One region of the Sporosarcina sp. FA15 genome, then DNA from elsewhere that is predicted to be linked to it. Evidence: a T-box and tRNA genes for the amino acid it is inferred to sense, from the RefSeq annotation. Region 1 holds a T-box; the other holds one or more tRNA genes.
What was found. The T-box of region 1 lies ahead of ileS (isoleucine--tRNA ligase). A T-box ahead of a tRNA ligase gene usually reads a tRNA of that ligase, here a tRNA-Ile.
Positions count from the first base shown of each region.

Region 2: it has a tRNA-Ile gene. The T-box ahead of ileS (isoleucine--tRNA ligase) is inferred to sense a tRNA for this amino acid. The anticodon was not compared.

Region 1 covers NZ_CP188818.1:2,194,260-2,197,633, reverse strand. The annotation lists gene ACP8HG_RS10600 (YggT family protein) at 1-192, shown strand, start outside; gene ACP8HG_RS10595 (RNA-binding protein) at 247-1,023, shown strand; gene ACP8HG_RS10590 (DivIVA domain-containing protein) at 1,114-1,623, shown strand; T-box leader at 1,676-1,893, shown strand; gene ileS (isoleucine--tRNA ligase) at 2,023-3,374, shown strand, end outside.
Region 2 covers NZ_CP188818.1:4,562-7,935, reverse strand. The annotation lists tRNA gene ACP8HG_RS00115 (tRNA-Glu) at 688-759, opposite strand; tRNA gene ACP8HG_RS00110 (tRNA-Ser) at 770-860, opposite strand; tRNA gene ACP8HG_RS00105 (tRNA-Asn) at 870-944, opposite strand; tRNA gene ACP8HG_RS00100 (tRNA-Ile) at 946-1,022, opposite strand; tRNA gene ACP8HG_RS00095 (tRNA-Gly) at 1,027-1,100, opposite strand; tRNA gene ACP8HG_RS00090 (tRNA-Phe) at 1,108-1,183, opposite strand; tRNA gene ACP8HG_RS00085 (tRNA-Asp) at 1,243-1,318, opposite strand; tRNA gene ACP8HG_RS00080 (tRNA-Met) at 1,322-1,396, opposite strand; tRNA gene ACP8HG_RS00075 (tRNA-Ser) at 1,439-1,531, opposite strand; tRNA gene ACP8HG_RS00070 (tRNA-Ile) at 1,549-1,625, opposite strand; tRNA gene ACP8HG_RS00065 (tRNA-Met) at 1,633-1,706, opposite strand; tRNA gene ACP8HG_RS00060 (tRNA-Ala) at 1,729-1,804, opposite strand; tRNA gene ACP8HG_RS00055 (tRNA-Pro) at 1,886-1,962, opposite strand; tRNA gene ACP8HG_RS00050 (tRNA-Arg) at 1,989-2,065, opposite strand; tRNA gene ACP8HG_RS00045 (tRNA-Leu) at 2,087-2,172, opposite strand; tRNA gene ACP8HG_RS00040 (tRNA-Gly) at 2,180-2,254, opposite strand; tRNA gene ACP8HG_RS00035 (tRNA-Leu) at 2,263-2,344, opposite strand; tRNA gene ACP8HG_RS00030 (tRNA-Lys) at 2,375-2,450, opposite strand; tRNA gene ACP8HG_RS00025 (tRNA-Thr) at 2,457-2,532, opposite strand; tRNA gene ACP8HG_RS00020 (tRNA-Val) at 2,557-2,632, opposite strand; rRNA gene rrf (5S ribosomal RNA) at 2,699-2,814, opposite strand; rRNA gene ACP8HG_RS00010 (23S ribosomal RNA) at 2,968-3,374, opposite strand, start outside.

The sequences.
Region 1 (3,374 bases):
ATGTCATGGATACCTGCTTCTCGTGAGACTAAGTTTGGTATAATACTTGGAAAGATTACCGAACCTTATTTAGGGTTTTTCAGAAAATTCATTCCACCTCTTGGAATGATTGACATTTCACCAATCGTTGGTATATTTGCGTTGAGGTTTATCTCTGATGGCGTTACAGCAATATTTTTGATGTTGTTATAAAATGATCACGTCGTCCTCACTTATGTGAGGATTTTTCTATAAGGAGCCGGAGAAATGGAAACTATACTGCAGCATTTCAGAAAAGATGAACAGCCTTTCATCGAAATGGCGATTGGCTGGATACGTGAAGTGGAAGATACCTATTCACCAAAACTAACAGGATTCTTGGATCCTAGGCAGCAGCGCATTGTAGAATCTCTTGCGGGCAGTTCGATGCTATTGGTCGGATTGTACGGAGCTTTTCTGGAAGCGGAAAGACGAAGAGTTCTTATCTATCCAGATTATTATGTACCAGAACCAGTCGATTATCGAATAGCTATTTTTGATGTGAAGTATGCTTCTAAGTTTTTGAAACTTGATCACAAGGACATCCTGGGCTCGATGATGTCATTAGGCATCGACCGTTCGAAATTTGGGGACATCCGAGTGGTTGATGATCAAGTCCAGTTTGCGGTCGCAGATGAGTTAAAGGATTATATGACGGCTAATTTTTTATCGATTGGGAAAGCGAAAGTGACAGTTGAAGAAAGTAATCGTCCCGAAGACTGGATTGTCACGACAGATACATGGACAGAAGAAATGCATATCGTTAGTTCATTACGACTCGATGTAGTCACTGCGGCATTAGTCACTATTCCACGTCAAAAAGCGGCGACGCTTGTGCACGGGGAAAAAGTGAAAGTGAATTGGGCTGTTAGGGATCAGCCTGCATTCGAACTTCAAGAGTCAGATATGATATCAATTAGAGGTTCTGGCCGTTTTAAAGTGATCGCAATTGAAGGAAGAACGCGTAAAGATAAGATTCGTCTCATTGTTGGGAAATTAGAATGACTTGTCAGATAATAGTTTGAAAAAGAACTGTTATCTGATGCCTTAACATGTATAATAGAGAATGAATAAGTTAAAGGGGAGATGCTTTAAATGGCTTTATCACCACTTGATATACATAATAAAGAATTTGCCAATAAGTTTCGTGGATATGATGAAGATGAAGTAAATGAGTTTTTGGAACAAATCATGAAAGATTTTGAAAATATACTTGAAGAAAACAAAACATTGAAAAGCAATTTGAAACAATCAGAAGAACAGGTCTCCCATTTTAACTCAATCGAGCAAACGCTACAAAAATCGATTCTTATCGCTCAGGAAGCTGCGGAAGACGTTCGTCGCAACTCTATGAAGGAATCGAAATTGATTGTCAAGGAAGCAGAAAAAAATGCGGATCGAATTGTCAATGAGGCACTTTCTCGCGCGCGTAGAATTTCTGTGGAAATTGAAGATCTTAAGAAACAGTCGAAGGTTTTCCGTACACGTTTCAAAATGCTCATTGAAGCGCAACTTGATCTGATTCAGTCAGATGATTGGGACGTTTTACTTGAGTACGAAATCGATGCGGAACGTTTAGAAATGGCAGCCGACCTGGATTCATAAGGAAACTTGACTTTAGTCTTAATTCACACATATACTTATAGGCATATATTTAGAACAGGCGTTGAAAGAGAAAGTACCTTCCAAATCTGAGAATAGCGAGCCGGGGGCGGTGGAAGCCCGGTCAACGGATTGGAAATGAAAATCACTCTCGAGCTGGATTGCGGAATAATTTACGTGATCCCGGAAACACCCCGTTATGGTGTCTGAGTGGTAGCAAATTCGTTTGCTACAAGTAGGGTGGTAACGCGAGAATAATTCTTCGTCCCTTTTTAGGGGTGGGGATTTTTTTATTTTTGCCTGTGCCTTGTGTCTACAGGATGTAGGTATGGGGTCTTAGCCACAGGACGTGGCGAAGGCTGCGATCCTTTTGCGCTTTTCTATTTTAAAGGAGGAAAAAACATGGAGTACAAAGATACATTACTTATGCCGAAAACAGAATTCCCGATGAGAGGTAACTTACCTAACAAAGAGCCATTACTGCAAGAAAAATGGGCAGAGATGGACATTTATAAAAAAGTACAGGAACGAACTGCGGGTCGCCCGTTCTTCGTATTACACGATGGTCCTCCATATGCGAATGGTGATCTTCATATGGGTCACGCCATGAACAAAGTATTGAAAGATATGATTGTCCGCCACAAATCAATGACAGGTTTCCACGCGCCATACGTTCCAGGCTGGGATACACATGGACTGCCGATTGAACAGGCATTAGTGAACAAAGGCGTAAAAAGAAAAGAAATGTCAGTAGCAGAATTCCGTAAAATGTGTGAGGAATATGCGCTTGGCCAGATTGACAATCAGCGTAGCCAGTTCAAACGGATTGGTGTACGTGGCGATTGGGATAATCCATATATCACGCTAAAACCAGCTTTTGAGGCGCGTCAAATTCAAGTGTTTGGTGAAATGGCTAAAAAAGGATATATCTATAAAGGATTGAAACCAGTTTATTGGTCACCATCAAGTGAATCTGCACTTGCTGAGGCGGAAATCGAGTACCAGGATAAGAAATCACCATCTATCTATGTTAGTTTCCCTGTGAAAGATGGACTTGGCGTAATTGATGAAGATGTTAACTTCTTAATCTGGACGACAACTCCATGGACGATTCCTGCAAACCTTGGGATTTCTGTCCATCCGGAATTTGAATACGTTATTGTTAAAGCGGGAGAAGAGAAATTCCTTATCGCTAAAGATTTACTTACGTTTGTCGCAGAAGAACTTGGCTGGGAAGACCATGTTGTTGAGCGTGAACTGAAAGGTTCTGAACTCGACCGTGTTGTTGCGAAGCACCCATTGTATGACCGCGATTCGCTTGTTATGCTCGGTGATCATGTTACAGCCGAAGCGGGTACTGGATGTGTCCATACAGCTCCAGGCCACGGGGAAGATGACTTCTACGTGTCTAAATCATATGGTATTGATGCTCTTTCTCCTATCGATGATCGCGGTGTTATGACTGATGAAGCGCCAGGCTTCGAAGGTCTGTTTTATGAAGATGCAAATAAAGCAGTTACAGAGGCACTCGACAAAGTGGGCGCGCTTAAGAAATTATCATTCATCACCCACTCGTATCCACATGATTGGCGCACGAAAAAACCGGTTATTTACCGCGCGACTGCACAATGGTTCGCTTCAATTGAGTCGTTCCGTACGGAATTACTTGATGCTATCAAAAAGACGAAATTCACACCTTCATGGGGCGAAACAAGATTGTATAACATGGTTCGCGACCGTGGTGACTGGTGTAT
Region 2 (3,374 bases), 2.2 Mb from region 1:
ATATCTTGATGTGTAGGGATGCGACTTCGTAGCACCCTACACATTTTTCGGGAATCGTTTGGTGGTTATCCATCCGTTGCTCTCCAAAGGCATAAGTACACGAAATGCTAGAGCTTTTTGGGACGAAAGAATAGCGGGGCTTCTTAACTGGATAAAAGCCGCCAAAGATATAATTTTGGCGGCTGAAGTCTTCTACATAGTCTTGTCTTTTTTATTTAAGAATGAAACAGAACTCCTACCAATATCGCTTCGACGCTGGATGGTCTATATGAGAAAGAGCATTTCATTATCTGTGATGAAATCTGCAACCTGGAGTACGTCTTTCTTGAATATAAGCAGTATCAACTAGTAATCACCTTATAATCTCGGCATATACATCTCAAAATCACATTTCTCTCGATAATGAACACCCTAGTGCAGGCGCGGCAAAGGGGTCGCCGAAGCCGTGAGACTGGATGCGAAGCGATATCCAGGCTTACGGTGAAAGGCATCCCCAAAGCGTCAAGCGTTCTACAATCCACACCCCGAATTATAACTCTCTCCTTATTGAGCGCCACAGTAGATTCAATGGGATTCTTTAATTCAACATATATAGTGAGAATTTAAGTGAACTAGAAAACTATATATAAACAAATTAAAAAGTAGCTTTACAAGTTCATTAAGAACTTGTAAAGCTACTTTTATGTATGACCCCTACGGGATTCGAACCCGTGATACCGCCGTGAAAGGGCGGTGTCTTAACCGCTTGACCAAGGGGCCAAATTATATATGGCGGAGAAGGAGGGATTCGAACCCTCGCACCGCTTTCGCGATCTATACCCTTAGCAGGGGCACCTCTTGAGCCGCTTGAGTACTTCCCCATATATAAATGGCTCCGCAGGTAGGACTCGAACCTACGACCGATCGGTTAACAGCCGATTGCTCTACCACTGAGCTACTGCGGAATGGTGGGCCTAAATGGACTCGAACCATCGACCTCACGCTTATCAGGCGTGCGCTCTAACCAGCTGAGCTATAGGCCCTTTTTGGAGCGAGTGAAGGGAATCGAACCCTCATCATCAGCTTGGAAGGCTGAGGTTTTACCACTAAACTACACTCGCATAACAATGGTGGCTCAGGACGGAATCGAACCGCCGACACAAGGATTTTCAGTCCTTTGCTCTACCGACTGAGCTACTGAGCCACGTATTTAGTTTACATTAAGTCGTTAACTTATTCTAAACCTTATAGTATTAATAAAAATGGCGGTCCCGACCGGGATCGAACCGGCGATCTCCTGCGTGACAGGCAGGCATGTTAACCGCTACACCACGGGACCATTTGGTTGCGGGGACAGGATTTGAACCTGTGACCTTCGGGTTATGAGCCCGACGAGATACCACTTCTCCACCCCGCGACAACAATATAAGTACTATTTAATTTCACCACTAGTTAAAAATGGAGGAGGTAGAGGGATTCGAACCCCCGCGGGATTTGACTCCCCTGTCGGTTTTCAAGACCGATCCCTTCAGCCGGGCTTGGGTATACCTCCATGGCTGTATATAATAGTGGTGGACCTTGCAGGACTCGAACCTGCGACCGGACGGTTATGAGCCGTCTGCTCTAACCAACTGAGCTAAAGGTCCTTTAAGATGGCGGCAGAGGGGATCGAACCCCCGACCTCACGGGTATGAACCGTACGCTCTAGCCAGCTGAGCTACGCCGCCAGGATCTTTATTAAAATTGTGTTGGTGGAGCCTAGCGGGATCGAACCGCTGACCTCCTGCGTGCAAGGCAGGCGCTCTCCCAGCTGAGCTAAGGCCCCATTATAGCTGGCAATTATTAAAGCACAAATCTACTTAAAATGGTATATTCTTTAAGCGGCGAATCTGCTTAAAAAGCTTAATGGTCGGGAAGACAGGATTCGAACCTGCGACCCCTTGGTCCCAAACCAAGTGCTCTACCAAGCTGAGCTACGTCCCGAAGAATTATAAAGTTTAAAAACATAATGGTGCGCCCGGCAGAAGTCGAATCCACAACCTCCTGATCCGTAGTCAGGTGCTCTATCCAATTGAGCTACGAGCGCATATAAGTGAAAAGTTATTAATGCCGAGAACCGGAATCGAACCGGTACGGTAGTCACCTACCGCAGGATTTTAAGTCCTGTGCGTCTGCCAGTTCCGCCACCCCGGCAAAAATATGGAGCGGAAGACGGGATTCGAACCCGCGACCCCGACCTTGGCAAGGTCGTATTCTACCACTGAACTACTTCCGCATTATAAGTGCGGGTAAAGGGAGTCGAACCCCCACGCCCGAAGGCACTAGATCCTAAGTCTAGCGCGTCTGCCAGTTCCGCCATACCCGCAATATAAATTATGACACTAAGTCATAAAAATGGTGAGCCATGCAGGATTCGAACCTGCGACCCTCTGATTAAAAGTCAGATGCTCTACCAACTGAGCTAATGGCTCGAAAAGTGGTGCCGGAGAAAGGACTTGAACCCTCAACCTACTGATTACAAGTCAGTTGCTCTACCAGTTGAGCTACTCCGGCTAATAGTTTTCATTATAAATAAAATGGTGGAGGATGACGGGCTCGAACCGCCGACCCCCTGCTTGTAAGGCAGGTGCTCTCCCAGCTGAGCTAATCCTCCTGGGTATAAGTGCGACAAACTTCAGTTGTTCGTCCTATTCATAAACCTATGTAATAATTGTTACAAGACCGGCGACGTCCTACTCTCACAGGGGGAAACCCCCAACTACCATCGGCGCTGAAGAGCTTAACTTCCGTGTTCGGGATGGGAACGGGTGTGACCTCTTCGCAATCGTCACCAGACTTGTATGATCTTTTCTCAAAGACAATAATTATTATAACATATCATCTAATTAATTGCAAGTACTTTTTTTATGAACGGTACTTATTCGCTCAAAACTGAATAAAACAGACATTGTGCTACACAGAATCAGGGTAATCAAGCCCTTTTCAAAATTGGTTAAGTCCTCGATCGATTAGTATCCGTCAGCTCCACACGTCGCCGTGCTTCCACCCCAGACCTATCAACCTCATCTTCTTTGAGGGATCTTACTTACTTGCGTAATGGGAAATCTCATCTCGAGGGGGGCTTCATGCTTAGATGCTTTCAGCATTTATCCCGTCCATACATAGCTACCCAGCGATGCCTTTGGCAAGACAACTGGTACACCAGAGGTATGTCCATCCCGGTCCTCTCGTACTAAGGACAGCTCCTCTCAAATTTCCTGCGCCCGCGACGGATAGGGACCGAACTGTCTCACGACGTTCTGAACCCAGCTCGCGTACCGCTTTAATGGGCGAACAGCCCAACCCTTGGGACCGACTACAGCCCCAGGATGCGATGAGCCGACATCGAGGTGCCA